3 regions of the Peribacillus sp. Aquil_B1 genome follow, and region 1 is predicted to be linked to each of the others. Evidence: riboswitches for the same ligand, from Rfam matches in the RefSeq annotation. Region 1 holds a riboswitch; each other region holds the start of a gene.
The links. A riboswitch is a leader RNA that binds a small molecule or an ion and turns the genes downstream of it on or off. The one in region 1 is predicted to bind S-adenosylmethionine.
Positions count from the first base shown of each region.

Region 1 (6,498 bases):
GTGGAAAAACTATAAATATACGGATTCTTATTTTGAATGGCTGAGAGTGATTAATAACTTGATAGATACCATCGAGTTGAACCATGCGGATGTATGGGATGAGCTTTCCGTCTATTACAGGGATGCATATGCAGGTCTTTTAGAAGGAACGCACCTAATCAAAGATTTAAGTCCTGTCGTGCCAAGGTTGCTGGAAAACTGGCTCAAAATCGCAGACGGGGAGCTCTCGCTGTTTGCAGCGGCATCCGCGTTGTCCTGGAATGAAATCTTCCCGGATACAATCAATGCCTTGGTCATTCAGGATGCAGAGAGCCTGCTTTCGAAATCACCTAAATTGGGTGGCGGACTGGAAGCGGGAGAGAAACTGTTCAATTCCATTATCCAGTGGGCTGAAGATAATGATTTAAAGGTTGGCAATAAGCTTAAATGGATGGTAGACGGGCTTAAGGATACCCGGAATTTCAATCTTCTTCTTGCAGGAAGTACAGGAAATGGAAAGACATCCTTTATTCAGTCAATCGTTGGCGAGAGCATTGCCGCTGAAGATCATTCGTCACTAGTCAGTGTTAAAGATGGAGATGATCTGGAAATCCTTGAAATTACCGATACAGATAGCAAGGTTGTCATGGAGCTAACTGATTTGGATGAAACACGCCGCCAGCGCGGGACTATTGTCGATGTGACCATAATCAGTGACTACCTAAGAAATAATCATCTGCGCTTATTGGATACTCCGGGGTTCAATGGGGAACAAAGCGTGGAATCCGATTTCCAGGGCTATTTACATGGCAGTGATGGTTTGATGTTCGTTCTTGACGCCAGGGCGCCTTTCACCGGCAGCGAACGGGATCTGTTATTGGAAATTCAAATGATGGCTCCGAAACTGCCGATTCATTTCTTATTAAATAAAATGGATACGATATACAGTGATCAGGTCGCAGTCCGGATGGAAGACGAAACATGGGATAAAGTGAATGCATATTTCCCGAATGCGAAAGTATTCGCTTTCTCTAAACATTATGACAGCCGACAGCAATTGAAGGACCTTTCAGCCTTCCTTCAATCGAATTATCAAGATGATAATTGGAAGGAAAGAAGATCTGAAAAAATCCTGGCATTCATTCGTAAAACTTTATCTTATCTATTAGAAAAACGGGCAGCCAATGAGCGGAAATGCGAGCATTCCATCTCTTGGAATGAACAGATGGAAGTCAAGCTGAATGGAGCGGTCAATCAACTGGCTGATTTGGAAAAAGAAAAAAGTGAAAATATCATAAGGTCGTATCGTTCGCTTAAGGACGAAGTGAAAAATCAGCTTTATTCAAAAATTCCTGAATTACTGAGGGATTGCTCTAAATCGTTAACGGAAAGCAGTGATTTCAGTCAGGTCCATGTACAGTTAAACCAGGAAATGAATGAGCGGATTCAGAACTTCATTTCTGACAAAATCATGCCTCAATATTACCGTTCTCTTCAAGACTGGATTGCCAGTTCCCAAATGGAGTTCTCACAAAGCCAGCAGTTCATGGATGAAATGAGTGCCGGATTCAATGAATTATACAAAGAAGAACGGATTACACTGGCAGGTGACTTCAGGGTATTGGATGACTGGCGCCGTGATGCCGACCGGATGACAAGCAGTATCCGCATCGAAAACGTCAATATCCTTTTGCGCAGGACTCCATCACAATTGCTGCTTAAAGGAGCAGGGAAGCTATTTGGGGCGATACCGCAAAATAAAGCCAATATGTACAATCGTTATAAGAAATACCTGGAAAGTGAAGATTACCTGGATGTTGCGGAAATGATCACGGAACGTTTCCTTACCCAATTTGGATTGTTTGAAAAATCATTGGATCGTGACATCTCCCTTTTCTATCGCGGTTCATTTGCCTTACTTCAAAAAACGATAGAGCAAACGCAGACTGAAATTAAAGACTACCAGGCTGCATTGGAGCATATGAAAGAAAATCCGGAAGTTTACCGTGACCCTATCACCTTGTTCGAAGTGAAATTAAGGCAGTTGGAGCGGCTTGAAAAGATTGAGAAAAAGCGTCTAGCCCAGCTACAAAGAAAATAAAAAATAACGGGGAACATTTCAAATATTCAAAAATCTATTGACTTTACGACTATATCCCTATAAAGTGATAATTACGAAAACGTAACACATATATCTCTTATCAAGAGTGGCGGAGGGACTGGCCCTAAGATGCCCAGCAACCGTTCCATTAGGAATTGGTGCTAAATCCTGCAAAACAGAAATGTTTTGACAGATAAGAGAGGGACAAGTCTGCAAAACAGCCGATTAAACCTCTCTATATTAGAGAGGTTTTTATTTTGGGATTTACACCAACTTAACTGATAAGACTAATAAGTAATAATGGAGGGAAACAAAATGAAAAGGTCTATTAAAGGGATATTCATTTCAACCATCGCTTCGGCTTTGCTTTTAACGGGTTGCTCTACAGGTCAGAGTTCCACAGAGTCGAAGAAAGAAGAAAAAGTATCATTTGAAAATGTTCCGGAAAGATTTGCTGATGGAGATGGAGCCAGAATCAAAGTGATTCGTAAAATTGGCGGTGATGATCATACGGCCCAATACCTGGCGGGGGCGAAGGAAGAAGGAGAAGCACTGGGGTTTCAAGTGGATACGTACACAGCCAATGGTGATACGGCTAAATTCCATGATGCGATAGCGCAGGCTTTGGAGGAAGATTATGACGGCTATATCATTTCACATGGTGATGATGCCGCAACTGTGAATGACGTTCAAAAGTTGGTTGATGCAGGAAAAAGTGTTGTTACATTCGATTCAATAAGCGATCTATCTAAAATAGAAGGCGTGACATTAACTTCACAAGATGATGAAGCGTTGGCAACTCTGGCTTTTGATAAACTGATAAAAGAACAGAAAGGTGAAGCGTCAATTGCCTATCTTTGGGTGGATGGATTTCCTCCAATGGTACGAAGAAATGCAGTCTATCAGGAAAAATTAAAAGAAAATCCTGGGATTAAAGAAGTTGAAAGATTCGGAGTGGCCTCTGCTGATACTTCGGTTCAGACACAAAATGCTGTAGCAGCCATGCTGAATAAATACCCTAAAGGTAAATTGGATGCCATTTTCGCAACATGGGATGCCTTTGCTATCGGTGCAGCCCGGGCGATTAAAGAGGCGGGCCGAGATGAAGTTAAGATATATGGAATAGATGTTTCGAATGCAGATCTCCAGGAAATTCAATCGGCTGATAGCTCATGGTCCTACACGGCAGCAGTCGATCCCAAGTTGATCGGTGCAGTGAATATGAGGATTCTGGCTAAAAAATTAGCGGGCGAAGAAACGCCGCAAACCTATGACTTGGAGGCTTCACTTATTTCACAAAAGCAAATCCAAGCGTCAAAAGAAGCGGTGAACATGGCAAATCTATCTGGTATTGTCGATGGCTGGGGTGTATCGACTGAATTTGAAGAAGATTGGATGAAAGTTTTGAAAGATCATTATAAGAAGTAAAAAGAGACACTCTCTTTCCAGTGAAGGGAGTGTCTGTTCAATAAGGAGGAATGGACATGGGCAAGCAACTAGAAATGAAGAAGATTTCGATTGAATTTCCGGGGGTGAAGGCACTGAGTGATGTTGATTTTTCCGTAAAATCAGGGACAGCCCACGCATTGGTCGGTGCAAACGGAGCAGGGAAATCGACGTTAATGAAAGTTTTATCCGGAGCCCATGTTCATTATTCAGGTGACATTTTTATTGATGGGATGAAGCGGGATATCCGCTCGCCAAAAGCGGCTCAAGAACAAGGCATTCAAATTGTATATCAGGAAGTGGATACCGCCCTCATCCCTTATTTAACGGTTGGGGAAAATGTAATGTTGAATGATATGGTTCAAAACATGGGAAAAAAACAGATGGTCCAATGGAAAGAGCTGCACAACACAGCGGCTTCTATTCTTGAAGATATGAAAATTCGTGTCCCTTCGAAAAAGCTGGTAAGAGACCTTACTTTGGCTGAAAAACAGATGGTCCTGATAGCAAGAGCCGTTTCGACAGAATGCAAATTCCTGATTCTCGACGAGCCAACTGCTCCGTTAAGTCATACGGAGACGACAGAACTTTTTCGAATTGTAAATGAATTAAAGCAAAAAGGCGTGGGAATCATTTTCATTTCACATCGTCTGCCCGAAATTTTTGAAATCTGTGAGGAAATTACGATCATGAGGAATGGGGAGCGTGTCACTTGTCGAAAGACGGAAGACATGACCCGTACCGATGTGGTAGAGAGCATGCTTGGGAAAACCATGGATGAACAGTTTCCTGAAGTGAATGCTTCGATTGGCGACGTTATTCTGGAAGTGAATGGATTGTCAGATGCGGAGAAAGTTAAAAATGTCAGTTTGAATATTAAAGCAGGCGAGATAATAGGCTTGGCAGGGTTGGTCGGGGCTGGGAAAACGGAGCTGTGTAAAACCCTTTTCGGTCATACCTCGATCACAGCTGGTGAAGTCATCCTGAATGGTCGAAAGCTTTCCTTGAAATCACCGCACGAAGCAGTGAAAAGCGGTCTGGCACTTGTACCTGAGGAACGCAGGAAAGAAGGGGTCCTTGTTCAGGAATCAGTCTCGGCTAACTTGACGGCAGCTAGTCTTGGCAAATTCTCCAAGACATTCAGCTTCGTGAATCGCCAGGCGGAAAAGGAAAGAGCGAAGGAAATGATCGCAAGTCTCGGCATTAAAACTCCTTCTGGGGAAGTGAATGTCGAAAACCTTTCAGGTGGCAATCAGCAAAAAGTTGCCATCGGGAAATGGCTTATGGCCGATGCGGATGTATACATATTCGATGAACCAACGAAAGGGGTCGATGTTGGAGCCAAGAAGGATATATTCGAATTGATTGCAGAGCTTGCAAGGAATGGGAAAGCGATCATTTATGCATCATCAGAGCTTTCCGAAATCATTGGCATTACCAACCGGACATATGTGTTATATGACGGGAGCACTGTCATCGAATTAGAAACAAGTAAAACGAATGAAGAAGAACTACTATTCTATTCAACAGGAGGAAAATAGAATGAGCATACCCATTCCTGTTACAAAGACAGCGAAAGCGAAGAAAAGGGTGGAACTATTCGACTTTTTCTATAAATACGGCACCATATTGACGATTATCATTCTAATTGGAATTTTTGCCGTTTCCAACCCATCTTTCATTCAAACTACGAATCTGGTCAACATCCTGCGTTCCATTTCAATCGTGACCATCATTGCGATCGGCATTACGATATCCCTGACCTTGGATGGCTTCGACCTTTCGGTCGGCTCCGTCGCATCATTGGCCAATGCCATCGTCATCTCGATGTTTGTCTGGTTTTCACAGGATACATTAATTGCTATATTAGCTGCAATCGGCGCTTCACTTGTCGTAGGGGTTTTGAATTCATTCATGATCGTTAAATTGAGAATTCCCGACATGCTGATGACATTGGCTACCATGTTCATTATCCAGGGAATTGCCCTTACTTATACAAAAGGGGCAACGGTTTCGCAAAATATGGTCATGCCCGACGGGACATTCGCAACAGGACTGATCAGCCCATTTTTCGCCAAAATTGGTCAGGTGCCATGGATAATCTTGATCATGGCCGTCATTGTGATTGCGACCCATATCTTTTTGACTTATACGAAGCACGGTCGTTATATGTACATTATTGGGGGAAATAAGGAAGCGGCGAGACTTTCAGGGATATCGGTCAATAAATACAAAATCCTTGCCTATCTGCTTTCGGCACTATTAGCTGCAATCGGGGGGATCGTCCTTGCTTCAAGGGTCATGACATCGGAAATCAATTCGGGGTCCCCCTATTTAATGGATGCCGTCGCGGCAGCCTTCATTGGATCATCCGTTTTAGGAGCGGGAAAACCGAATGCCTTTGGAACCTTTGTCGGAGCAGTCCTGATTGGAATCCTACAAAATGGGCTGATCATGATGTCCGTTCCGTATTATGCGATGGATATCGTCAAAGGAACAGTGCTGGCCCTTGCGCTCGCTGTAACTTATTACAAACAAAAACACTAAAATGAATCCGTTACGTTATTGGGGAAATCCAAAATAATAAAAAAATCCTGTTGAATATGCAACAGGATTTTTCCTTTTTAAAAAGGGATGGGTTATGGGTATACATTATCTCCATTTTTACTTAATAATATTTATTAACGCTAATATGGGCAGCCACGGTAGCAAAATTTTATAGGAAACTTACTTTACCTTTCAATAAGATTGATTATGATCTATTGTAAAGTATGAACATTCATATCCTATACTTAACCAAAGGAGAGAGGAAACTTATGCGCGAAACCTGTGTTCCGACTGGCGTGAAACCAAATGACACTGGCTTTGGATATACGTTGTCCTTAATAGGCGGCAAATATAAAATGATCATTATGTATTGGCTGTCTGAAAATAAGGTTATGCGGCATAATCAGCTGAAGCGGAGTATCGGT
Region 1 covers NZ_JAKXEE010000004.1:97,555-104,052, forward strand. The annotation lists gene MPH60_RS21795 (GTPase domain-containing protein) at 1-2,080, shown strand, start outside; SAM riboswitch class I at 2,175-2,280, shown strand; gene MPH60_RS21800 (sugar ABC transporter substrate-binding protein) at 2,396-3,508, shown strand; gene MPH60_RS21805 (sugar ABC transporter ATP-binding protein) at 3,565-5,067, shown strand; gene MPH60_RS21810 (ABC transporter permease) at 5,069-6,073, shown strand; gene MPH60_RS21815 (winged helix-turn-helix transcriptional regulator) at 6,343-6,498, shown strand, end outside.

Region 2 (6,498 bases), on a different contig from region 1:
ATAACGCCAATCCTTGGAGCTGGGGGCTTCGGGGTAATAGGTTGGCAGCATCGGTTTCATTTTTGTATCACCTCCGCAAATAATTGGTTAACATTATTTTGCCAAAAAAACGAAGTGTTAGAGTTGGCAATTGTTTTTTCGGATTTTTTTGGACAAAGGGGAATAATAAAATTGTTCTTCTCTTTAAAAATAAGTTATGAGGTGACGAATATGCATACGATGTGGAAGGGGAGCATATCATTCGGTTTGGTGAACATTCCGATCAAACTTCATGCTGCAACGGAGGATAAGGATATTTCTTTAAGGACGTTGCATAAGGAATGTCATTCACCGATTAAATACGAAAAAGTTTGTCCGGTATGCCAGAAAGAAGTGGGTAAGGATGATATAGTCCGCGCTTTTGAGTATACAAAGGGAAAATTTGTTGTATTGGAAGACAATGAATTGGAGCAACTGAAAAAACAAAACGAAGAAAAAGCCGTGGAAATCGTGGATTTCGTTAAAATTGAAGAAATAGATCCCATTTATTTCAATCGGAGTTACTACATGTCCCCTAATGACGGAGGGATAAAAGCTTATTCCCTTTTGAGGCAGGCCCTCAAGGAATCCAATAAGGTAGGATTAGCGAAAATCATCATTCGCTCTAAAGAACAAATGGCGGTAATCCGAGTCGTTGATAATACCTTGGTGATGGAAACGATTCATTATCCGGATGAAGTCCGTTCCACAGCGGACGTTCCGAATATCCCAGCCAATGATACCATTGTAAAAAAAGAAATCGATACTGCCGTATTATTGATAGATCAATTAACGACTACTTTCGATCCGACAAAATACACGGATGACTATCGAACCGCGTTGCTAGAATTGATTGAATCAAAGAAAACGGGACAGACGACGATTACAGCCAAAACAAAAGAACCAGTTTCCAACAATGTAACCGATTTAATGGAGGCATTACAGGCATCCATTGACCGTACGAAACATGATGAACCGGAAAAGAAAAAGACGACCCGAAAGAAAGCGGCACCGAAAAAAAAGAAACAAGCTTAAACAGGAAGCTGAGCGGAAGACATATGGTGTCGCTCGGCTTTCTGCTTGTTTTAGCAAAGAACCAGACACTTATAAGGGAGTGAAAGTGACTTTACAGGGAGGGATTTGTATAGGAAAGGAAAGTGCAAATAGGTAAGTGAATCACGATTTAAGGATATGGATGGAATAAAAGAAAATAAATGGATGGAAATGGAGGCAAAAAAATTCGCTCCCTAAAGAGCGACAATGAGGAATTCAATCGTGAAAATCAACATATAGGCGAACGGTTGTAGTTTTCGACTATATATTGTGTTCATATTCTACCATATTTAATTCTGAAATAGCAACAAAATTACTGAAACTAACCTATGAATTTTTCTGGAAATCAATGATATTTTGTCCATTTAAGCGGATTATGTGGCTTTTTCACTTCATATACTTATAAAAAGCTACAGAATAAATGGATTTTTAGTATAATTTATACATATAGGATGATATAAATTAAATATGAATGGAAGATGCAAATGGAAAATGGAAAAATCAAATCACTTCATGCCGGAAAGCCGAAACAGGAAATTTTTTCGAATGTCGATATCTTTTCAGCCATGGATAAACAAGCACAGGATAATGTGACAGTGACTAAATCAGGCATAATTGGTGATGGGATTGGTAATGTAAAGTTCCATGGAGGTCCTGATCGGGCTTTGTGCATTTACCCCTTTGAGCATTATTCATTATGGAATGAAAAATTCTCTAAAAAGCTGGATATCCCAGCATTCGGTGAAAATTTAACCGTAGAGGGGATGAGGGAAGAAGACACGTATATCGGCGATATTTATCAAATAGGCGAAGTGATTGTGCAAATTAACCAGGGGAGGATACCTTGTTCGACCATTTCCCACTTTAATCAACAACCTAAGTTTTTGGAACTTGTGCTGAAAACGAGTTTCACTGGTTATTTTGCAAGAGTACTTCAAGAAGGAACGATAAATAAGCAAAACGAAATCGTGCTGATAGATCGTTTGCAAGAAAAAATTTCAGTTCATTATGCAACAGAGGTAATCCTACATAAACGAGATGGCCTGGAAGGCGCTAAGGCTTTACTTACTCTAGACTCGTTAGCGGAAGACTGGAAACAAAGAATCTTGAAGAGGGTTAAACCCGCAAAAGATTGAATCATTTTTGCAAAAGTGAAAAAAATGTCGATCAGGTATTGAAATTGACAGATTATTAATGTAAATTAAATATAATCTAATTTTGAAATCTTGTGAAAATTATATAAATGGATCTTATCGAGAGAGGTGGAGGGACTGGCCCGAAGAAACCTCAGCAACCAGCTTAGGCAAAGGTGCTAAATCCAGCAAGCAGAGCTTGATAGATGAGGAGAATGTTTCAAAAAACCTTCTTCTTTGAGAAGGTTTTTTTTCCTTTTCTCTCATACTCATAAAATACGACAAAAACAGGACTGTTTTTGAGAGAGGGTGTAATGATGAATTTTCGTAAAGAAGTGAAAGAAAGAATGTTGGTTGGGGAAGGGGCAATGGGGACCTTATTGTACTCAAATGGCATCGATCAATGTTATGAGGAATTAAACTGCACGAATCCAAATCAAATAGAGTCCATCCACCGTGCCTATCTGGAAGCTGGTGCAGATATCCTTCAATCAAATACATACGGAGCTAATTTCAACAAATTGAAACGGTATGGACTTGAAGATGAAGTTAGCAGAATCAACCGCCAGGGAGTCATTCTAGCTAAAAAAGCGGCAAAAGGAAAGGCGTATGTCTTCGGTACCATAGGGGCACAGCGGAGTATCAGGAAATCGGATTTAAGCATGGAAGAGATTAAACGGGGTTTTCGTGAACAGCTATACAGTCTGTTGATGGAAAACCCGGATGGAATTCTCTTGGAAACATTTTATGACCTGGAAGAGCTGGAAACCGTCCTGCAAATCGTAAAAAATGAAACTGGACTGCCGATCATCGCAAATGTTTCGATGCATGAACTGGGTAATCTACAAAATGGAATCCATTTAAATGAAGCCTTTCAAAAACTCGAGCAACTGGGTGCCGATGTTGTGGGGGTGAATTGCCGTCTTGGTCCACATCATATGATCCGGGCCTTGGAAGAAGTGAGTATGCCGAAGGAAGCATCGATCGCCATATACCCTAATGCCAGCCTCCCTGATTATGTGGATGGAAGGCTCGTCTATAAAGCCGTGCCGGAATACTTTGGGTCAAGTGCCTTGGAACTTCGTGAGCAAGGTGCCGCTATCATAGGCGGGTGCTGTGGAACGACTCCACTGCATATCCAAGCTGTAAAGAATGCGATCGGAAGTTTTGCTCCTGTAAAAGAGAAAGTTACGAAATCCCGCGAAATAGAAATAATTGAAGTGAACGATCGAGAATTGGAGCTTCCACTGTACGAAAAGGCCAAAACGGAAAGGACGATCCTCGTTGAACTTGATCCACCGAAAAAACTGGGAATAGAGAGTTTCATGACCGGTGCTGAGGTTTTGAAAAAAGCAGGGGTCGATTCCATTACATTAGCGGATAATTCACTTGCCTCACCAAGGATATCGAATGATGCACTGGCTAACTTACTTAAGAACCAATTGAATATTAATCCGATGGTGCATATAACATGCCGTGATCGAAATTTGATTGGCCTCCAGTCACATTTAATGGGTCTGCAGACGGTAGGGCTGAATGAATTATTGATCATCACCGGAGATCCTTCAAAAATAGGGGACTTCCCGGGTGCCACCTCGGTTTATGATTTATCTTCCTTTGACCTTATAAGCCTGGTCAAACAATTTAATGAAGGTCTTTCCTATTCCGGTCAAAGTTTGGGTCAACGGGCAAATTTTAAAATTGCGGCAGCGTTTAATCCTAATGTGAAATATCTGGATAAAGCCGTACTGAGAATGGAAAAGAAGATTTCCTGCGGTGCCCAATCATTTTTGACACAGCCAATTTATTCGGTGGAGCAAATCGAAGAAGTGCATGAAGCTACAAAACATTTAGAAACTCCGATTTTCATCGGTATCATGCCTTTGACAAGCACCCGGAATGCAGAATTCATCCATAATGAGATCCCTGGCATTAAATTGCCTGATAACGTAAGAAGGGCCATGGCTTTAGCGGGGGATGACCCTGTAAAGTCAAGGATTGAAGGGGTCAATATCGCGCGGGAACTGGTGGACGCGGCTAGGGAAAAATTCAAGGGCATATATTTAATCACTCCGTTCCTTCGCTATGAAATGACGGCGGAACTTACGAAATATATTAGAAAAGTCGATAGTAAACAGACATCAGAGGTGGCAGTACATGAATAAAAAAGCGATTCAAGATCAGTTAAATTCTAAGATTCTCCTGCTTGATGGGGCGATGGGAACCATGCTTCAAGCGGAGAATTTGACAGCAGACGATTTTGGCGGAGAACAATTCGAGGGCTGCAATGAATATTTATCACTGACGCAACCGGAAATCATCCAGTCCATTCATGAAAAATATTTAGCAGCGGGCGCAGATATCATTGAAACCAATACCTTTGGAGCGACCAGCATCGTTCTTGATGAATACCAAATAAGCACGATTGCCTACAAGCTAAATAAAATTTCAGCTGAGCTTGCCGTTAAAGCTTGTGAAAAGTATTCCAATGAGGAATGGCCAAGGTATGTAGCCGGATCGATGGGCCCCACTACAAAAACGCTTTCCGTAACGGGCGGAACGACTTTTGATATTTTAACCGATTCTTATGAAGAACAGGCACTGGGTCTCTTGGATGGCGGTGTAGACTTGCTGTTGGTGGAAACCTGTCAGGATATGCTTAATGTCAAGGCTGCCTTTTCTGGCATCAAAGCAGCATTTGCAAAAACAGGAAAAGAAGTGCCTGTCATCATATCAGGAACAATTGAACCGATGGGCACGACACTTGCTGGCCAGTCCATAGAAGCTTTTTATTTATCGGTTGAACATATGAAGCCCGTAGCTGTCGGCCTTAATTGTGCAACAGGGCCGGAATTCATGATAGACCATATCAGGACACTTGCAGATATATCGAATAGCGCCATCAGTTGTTATCCGAATGCCGGGCTCCCTGATGAAGAAGGACACTATCATGAGTCACCAACTTCCCTGGCTGAGAAAATGAAGCAATTTGCCGATAAGGGATGGATCAATATCATTGGCGGATGTTGTGGTACGACGCCAGAGCATATTAAAGAACTTTCCAGGGTGCTCGAAGGGATGAAGCCCCGTACAATTTCGGAAACTGCCCATGGTCATGCCGTATCAGGCATAGAACCGCTCATTTACGATGATTCAATGCGTCCTTTATTCGTAGGTGAAAGGACGAATGTTATCGGTTCCCGAAAATTCAAGGAGCTGATACGCGGCAAGCATTACGAGCCAGCAGCCGAAATTGCGCGTACCCAAGTGAAAAAAGGCGCCCATGTCATTGATATCTGTCTTGCAGACCCTGATGGGGATGAGCTTGGCGATATGAAGGAATTTGTGGAAGAGGTCGTCAAAAAAGTGAAGGTCCCATTGGTCATCGATACTACGGACGAAGCCGTTCTTGAACAAGCATTAAAACATTCACAAGGAAAATCGATCATTAATTCCATAAACCTTGAAGATGGTGAAGAGCGCTTTGAAAAAATAGTACCCTTAGTCCATCAATATGGTGCTGCCGTTGTCGTAGGAACCATTGATGAAATTGGGATGGCCGTCGATGCTGAACGGAAATTGGAAGTGGCAACACGGTCTGTGGATCTGCTCGTCAATAAGTACGGTCTAAACAAAAGTGACATCATCTTTGATCCGCTTGTATTTCCTGTAGGAACAGGAGATGAACAATATATCGGATCTGCTTTAGAGACGGTGAATGGAATAAAGGCGATTAAAGAAAAGTTTCCAGAATGCCTGACGATACTTGGCATTTCTAACGTTTCTTTCGGTCTGCCAGCAAGGGGAAGGGAAATATTAAATGCAGTTTTCCTTTACCATTGTACAAAAGCGGGACTCGATTATGCCATCGTCAATACAGAAAAACTTGAACGTTTCGCTCTGATACCGGAAGAGGAAGTGAAATTGGCTGAGGCACTCCTGTTCGAGACATCAACTGAAACTTTAGCGGTCTTTACCGAATTTTATCGTGGAAAAAAAGCGGAGAAGAAAGATAATGGTGTGGTCCTGCCATTGGACGAACGTCTAGGTAACTATATTATCGAAGGAACGAAAGAAGGTTTGGTTGATGATTTAAATAAAGCGATTGAGCGCGGTGATACCCCATTGGAAATCATCAATGGACCATTGATGGATGGCATGAGTGAGGTGGGTCGGTTGTTTAATGACAACCAACTTATTGTCGCAGAGGTTCTTCAGAGTGCTGAAGCGATGAAGGCGGCTGTATCTCACCTGGAACCACTTATGGAAAACTCTGAAGATAGTGCTAAGAAAG
Region 2 covers NZ_JAKXEE010000001.1:1,606,843-1,613,340, forward strand. The annotation lists gene ligD (DNA ligase D) at 1-60, opposite strand, end outside; gene ku (non-homologous end joining protein Ku) at 211-1,053, shown strand; gene MPH60_RS08110 (MOSC domain-containing protein) at 1,557-2,207, shown strand; SAM riboswitch class I at 2,319-2,417, shown strand; gene MPH60_RS08115 (bifunctional homocysteine S-methyltransferase/methylenetetrahydrofolate reductase) at 2,522-4,369, shown strand; gene metH (methionine synthase) at 4,362-6,498, shown strand, end outside.
Region 2: linked by a shared signal. The riboswitch ahead of MPH60_RS08115 (bifunctional homocysteine S-methyltransferase/methylenetetrahydrofolate reductase) and the one ahead of MPH60_RS21800 (sugar ABC transporter substrate-binding protein) in region 1 are both predicted to bind S-adenosylmethionine.

Region 3 (6,498 bases), on a different contig from region 1:
AAGAGGGTGCAGAAAATGGAACATTTGCCTACTTCATTACTGACGGATATATTGACTGAAAAAATCAAAAGGGATTCAAGTGTACAATACGGGGAGTTTGTCAGCTCGCTTAACACGTTGACAGAAAACCAAAAAACCATGGAGGACCTCAAACAATTCGATCACCATTTTGATAGGTTCCTGCCACAGCTCGATTTAATGATTTCCACTCAAAACCATGAAGCGATCATGAATATGAAAGCGACGCTCTTGGACCTATTCGCCAATGACTTAACCTTCAAATCCATTTATCTTCTATCCACCGCATTATCCAATAAAAAAGAACTTACACACTTGAACCAATTAATGTACCCGGTTACTTTCTGGGCACCGGTGATCAAGTCGAACGAGTTGCTTAAAAACGCAGGCTGATTCAAATAAAAAACTGCCGAAGGTCCAACCTCGGCAGTTTTTTATTTATCCTGAAGTATGTACTGATCAAACGACATACCCTAATATTTTTAAACGGTTTTCAACAAAACTCAGCGCATATTGAAATACATCATCACGTTCTGGTTCATTGAAGATTTCATGATATAGCTTCGGCCATTCCTTATATTGCTTTTCACTGGCCAAGTTATAATTAAACCACTCACGAACCGCCTTCTTGTTCACGACTCGGTCATCTCCGCCCTGCATGACCAAAAGCGGCACATCCTGAAATTCAGGAATCTCTTCAAAAGCATCCTTCATGGCCTGTGCAAGCTCGCGATACCAGCGAACCGAAACCTTTGTGATATATAATGTATCGTTTCTATCAGATTCACGGATTTCCGCACTTCTCGTCGCCATTTCAGGTGTCAATCCAGATTCAACCCTGAACTTAGGCATCACGATGTTCAAACCATGCGAGATGGTTGTCAGGAACTTCGGCGGCTTCGTCATGAGGCCCAAGCATGGAGAAGAAAGAATCACCCCTGCAATGTCCCATTCCTCTTCCTGAAGAAGGCGTATTGAAATCAAACCGCCCATGCTATGTCCAAGTAAAAAAACCGGCAACGAATATTCGTAAGCCTCTTCTATCCAGCTTTTCACTTCGTCCAAATACTCATCAAAGGAATCGATATGTCCCCGGTAGGCGCGAGTTGTCATACCCTGCCCAGGAAGGTCGCCCATGACGACATGGTATCCAGCCGAAAGCCACATTTGTGTTACCCACTTATAACGTCCATGATGTTCCATTGCCCCATGAATGATGACAATGACGCCCTTTGCGTCTCCTTCTGTCTCCCATTTCCACATTCGAAATCCCCCTTTCACTTTTCACTTGTTGTGTACGATCCATGATAGTAAAAATAATATATATAAATTATAACCATATTCGTGATTTTCGACAAAAAAGAAATCTAACAAGTTGTACATTGCTATTATAAATAGCCAAGTGTATTTGCATACGGTATATTAAAATAATACATAAAAACATTCACTTCGGAAAGGAAATGATTGAAAATGATTATTTATCCGTATAAAGGCAAAGAACCTGAAATCGCCGAAAGCGCTTATATCGCTGAGAATGCTGTCGTGACAGGTGACGTCAAAATTGGCGACGAAACATCCATTTGGTTCAATTCCGTCATCCGCGGTGATGTATCCCCAACCATCATCGGGAAAAAAGTCAGTATACAGGATAACAGCGTCCTGCACCAAAGCCCAAATAATCCATTGATCATCGAGGATGAAGTAACCATTGGCCATCAGGTCATTTTACATAGCTGTAAAATCCGTCGAGGAGCTCTGATCGGCATGGGATCGATTGTACTGGATGAAGCCGAAATCGGCGAAGGAGCCTTCATCGGTGCCGGCAGCCTCGTTCCCCAAGGTAAAGTCATTCCACCGAACATGCTGGCATTCGGACGCCCAGCTAAAGTCATTCGCGAAATCAACGAAGAAGATCGCCAGGATATGGAACGCATCGTTCGCGAATATGCCGAAAAAGGACAATACTATAAAACAGCGGAACGAATAAAGTGAATTGACTGAAAGTTACGAGTATTATACTCAAACTCACGAGTATTTGCTACAAATTCACGAGTAAACTGCTCTGACTCACGAGTAAATGGCTCAAATTCACGAGTAAACCGCTATAATTCACGAGTAAATGGCTCAAATTCACGAGTAAACCGCTCTTATTCACAAGTAAAGCTACAATATCACGAGTAAACTGCTCTGACTCACGAGTATTTCACCCAAACAAACTGTAAACGACCCTGAATCACGCGTATTGCACGTAAGTTGAATTTCTTAGGGATTTCTTGAATTATTCCCGCTGACGGCAAAATTAATCCACAAAAAAAGGTGCCCCGCAAATTGCGGGACACCTTTTTTATATGATTTACGCTTGTGCTTTTAATGTTTCTGCTTTGTCCGTGCGTTCCCATGGAAGATCGACATCTGTACGGCCAAAGTGTCCGTAGGCAGCTGTTTGTTTGTAGATCGGGCGACGAAGGTCAAGCATTTTGATGATGCCAGCTGGACGAAGGTCGAAGTTGGCGCGAACTAGGTCAACAAGGACTTCTTCGCTAACTGTACCAGTTCCGAACGTATCAATTGAAATCGATACAGGCTCTGCCACACCAATTGCGTATGCCAATTGAACTTCCGCTTTGTCGGCAAGGCCTGCTGCCACGATGTTTTTCGCAACGTAACGAGCAGCGTATGCAGCAGAACGGTCAACTTTAGTGGCATCCTTACCAGAGAATGCACCGCCGCCATGACGAGCATATCCGCCGTAAGTATCAACGATGATTTTACGTCCAGTAAGACCAGCATCCCCTTGAGGTCCGCCAATTACAAAACGGCCAGTAGGGTTGATGAAGTATTTAGTTTGAGCATCGATCAATTCAGCTGGAACGACTGCTTTAATCACATGTTCTTTTAAATCGGCTTGAATTTGTTCAAGTGTAATTTCTGCATCATGCTGTGTAGAGATAACGATCGTATCTACACGTACAGGACGGTTATTCTCATCATATTCCACTGTTACCTGTGTTTTACCATCAGGGCGCAGGTAAGCAAGAGTTTCATCTTTACGAACTTGAGCCAAGCGGAATGAAAGTTTATGTGCCAATGAAATCGGAAGCGGCATAAGCTCTTCTGTTTCATTGCAAGCAAATCCGAACATAAGACCTTGGTCTCCTGCACCGATTGCATCGATTTCTTCCTCAGACATGTTACCTTCACGAGCTTCCAATGCTTTATCGACACCAGCTGCGATATCGGCAGACTGCTCATCAATGGAACTCAACACGGCACAAGTTTCAGCATCGAAACCGTATTTCGCACGTGTATAGCCAATTCCTTTAATCGTATCACGAACGATACGCGGAATATCCACGTAAGCGGACGTTGTAATTTCACCAGCAACAAGTACAAGTCCTGTTGTTACACTAGTTTCACACGCAACACGTGCATTTGCATCCTTAGCTAGGATAGCATCTAAAATGGAATCTGAAATCTGATCACAAATTTTGTCCGGATGGCCCTCTGTAACAGATTCAGAAGTAAATAGACGTTTCTTTGACATCATATTTCCTCCTTGGAATTTAGTATGTTGTAGGCATAAGCCTGATTTTTACGGAACTCGTTTCCCTCATTAGTTTCAACTATAGACACAGAATTACTTATAAAAAACACAAAAACCTTCCCTGGCAAATGAGGAAAGGTTTAAAATTCTGTCTTCTATCCTTTCACTCTTATCGTTCAAGGGTTTTTTACCTTGCTCAGGTTAGCACCATCACCACTATTCCTTGAAGACCTTCGCTTTATTTTCGGCGATCGATCTTGGAGTCAAGTTCAATATGGCAGGTTGCTGGGTTTCAAAGGGCCTGTCCCTCCACCAACTCGGGATAAGAGAATCCGTACAATTTAAGATATTATCGTATCTGGTTGGAATTTGTCAATGCTTTTCTAAAAAGAACATTTCCGCCCAGTATGGCGTTCATTTGAAAAACATGTTGATACAGCGTATTACAATGCAAAATACGAATAGAAATGTTGGAAATTGCCATTAATAATAAGTATTAAGCAGATGAAAAACGACTTCAACATTGGAAATTATTGCTTACTTACTTCCTATTAAAATAAATTCACTTCATTAAAGTATATGTGATAATCCTGACTCGGTTCCTGCCGGAATAAAATGATTAACGCGACCATCTGAAAATAATCACAAATTAGAAGAAATAGTATAGACTATTTAAATGAATGTGTTATACTAATTGTAATCTAAAAACTTAAACAAAGGAAGGTACCTCATATATGAATTCTGTAGATGTTTCTAATGAGTTACACCAGTTATTAACAGGAAACAATGTGCAAACTCAACTTTCAGTTCCTCAATTGGTCGAAAAAGTATTAAGCAGAAATGAAGGCGTTTTAACATCAACCGGCGCAGTAAAAGCTGAAACTGGCAAATATACTGGTCGTTCACCTAAAGATAAATTTATCGTGGAAGAAGCATCCGTTAAAGATAAAATCGATTGGGGTTCAGTGAACCAACCAATTTCCGAAGATGTGTTCAATAAACTATATAATAAAGTAGTTGACTACCTAAAAGCAAAAGAAGAGATTTTTGTTTTTAAAGGTTTCGCTGGTGCAGACGAATCATCTCGTCTTCCAATCCGTGTTGTTAATGAATATGCTTGGCATAACCTTTTCGCCCATACTTTGTTCATCCGTCCAAATGAAGAGGAACTAAGAGGTCACGAAGCTGAATTCACAATCCTTTCTGCGCCTAACTTCAAAGCAGACCCAGAAGTGGACGGAACCACTTCCGAAACTTTCATCATCGTTTCATTTGAACGCCGTACCATCCTGATCGGCGGAACGGAATATGCAGGAGAAATGAAAAAATCGATCTTCTCGATCATGAACTACTTACTTCCAGAGGCTGGAATCCTTCCAATGCATTGCTCTGCTAACGTAGGACGTGAAGGGGACGTCGCTTTATTCTTCGGACTGTCCGGTACAGGCAAAACAACTTTATCAGCAGATACTAGCCGTAAGCTGATTGGCGATGACGAGCACGGCTGGTCTTCTAACGGCGTATTCAACATCGAAGGCGGCTGCTATGCGAAAACGATCAATCTTTCACGTGAGAAAGAACCACAAATTTTCGATGCAATCCGTTTCGGTGCCGTATTGGAAAATGTTGTTGTTGATCCGGATACACGTGAAGCGAACTATGATGACAGTTCATTGACTGAAAACACTCGTGCTGCTTACCAAATGCAAGCGATTGATAATATCGTGAACCCAAGTATTGCAGGACATCCAAATACAATCATTTTCTTAACAGCTGATGCTTCAGGCGTTCTGCCTCCAATCAGCAAGCTTTCCAAAGAACAGGCAATGTTCCACTTCCTAAGCGGATACACTAGTAAATTGGCTGGTACTGAAAGAGGCGTAACTTCACCGGAAGCTACATTCTCCACTTGCTTCGGTTCACCATTCTTACCGCTTCCAGCTCAACGCTATGCTGAGATGCTTGGTGATAAAATTGACGAGCACAATGCAAAAGTATACCTTGTCAACACTGGCTGGACTGGCGGAGCATACGGAACTGGAAGCCGTATGAAACTTGCTTACACTCGTGCAATGGTACAAGCGGCACTTGAAGGTGAATTAGCGAACATCGAAACGATCAAAGATGATATCTTCGGCTTGGATATCCCGCTTCATGTTCCTGGTGTTCCTGATGAAGTGCTTCAACCAATCAAGACTTGGGCAGATCCTGCCGCTTATAAAGAAGCAGCAACGGACCTTGCCGCACAATTCCGTGCTAACTTCAAAAAATTCGGCAGCGTTCCAAGTGAAATCGAAGAACTTGGCGGACCGACAGCTTAATAAATTGTACACAAAAGGACCAAGCTCTTGCTTGGTCCTTTCAATTTGTCAAAAAAGTTGATTGGACTTGGTTATCCTTCATGGTTTACTTTTTGAATGGATTCCTCAGAAATTTGCTACACTCCTGCCACTGGCTAACCAAGAACCCGCTAGATACATTAGCGAGAGACTTAGCAGACAACAGTGGCCGGAAATGAAGCGGATATCATGCGTGGACCTTAAAAATAAATGCTTCGGAGTCCGAATAGTGAGGTGTAGATTAAATTCGTGAACGGTCGAATATTGTGCCGGTTAGGTCATTTAACTGCGATATCGGTGGAATATTGTGCACTGTTGGTCGATTAACTGCAACAACCGTCGAATATAATGCACTGTAGGTCGATTAACTGCCGTGAACGGTCGAATATTGTGGACTGTTGGTCGATTAACTGCGTCTTCGGCCGAATATTGTGCCCTGTTGGTCGATTAACTGCGACATCGGTCGAATATTGTGCACTGTTGGTCGATTAACTGCAACAACCGTCGAATATAGTGCACTGTTGGTCGATTAACTGCGACAACCGTCGAATATTGTGCACTGTTGGTCGATTAACTGCAACAACCGTCGTATATAGT
Region 3 covers NZ_JAKXEE010000005.1:142,113-148,610, forward strand. The annotation lists gene MPH60_RS24505 (hypothetical protein) at 16-411, shown strand; gene MPH60_RS24510 (alpha/beta hydrolase) at 478-1,281, opposite strand; gene MPH60_RS24515 (gamma carbonic anhydrase) at 1,492-2,010, shown strand; gene metK (methionine adenosyltransferase) at 2,372-3,565, opposite strand; SAM riboswitch class I at 3,729-3,891, opposite strand; gene pckA (phosphoenolpyruvate carboxykinase (ATP)) at 4,297-5,883, shown strand.
Region 3: linked by a shared signal. The riboswitch ahead of metK (methionine adenosyltransferase) and the one ahead of MPH60_RS21800 (sugar ABC transporter substrate-binding protein) in region 1 are both predicted to bind S-adenosylmethionine.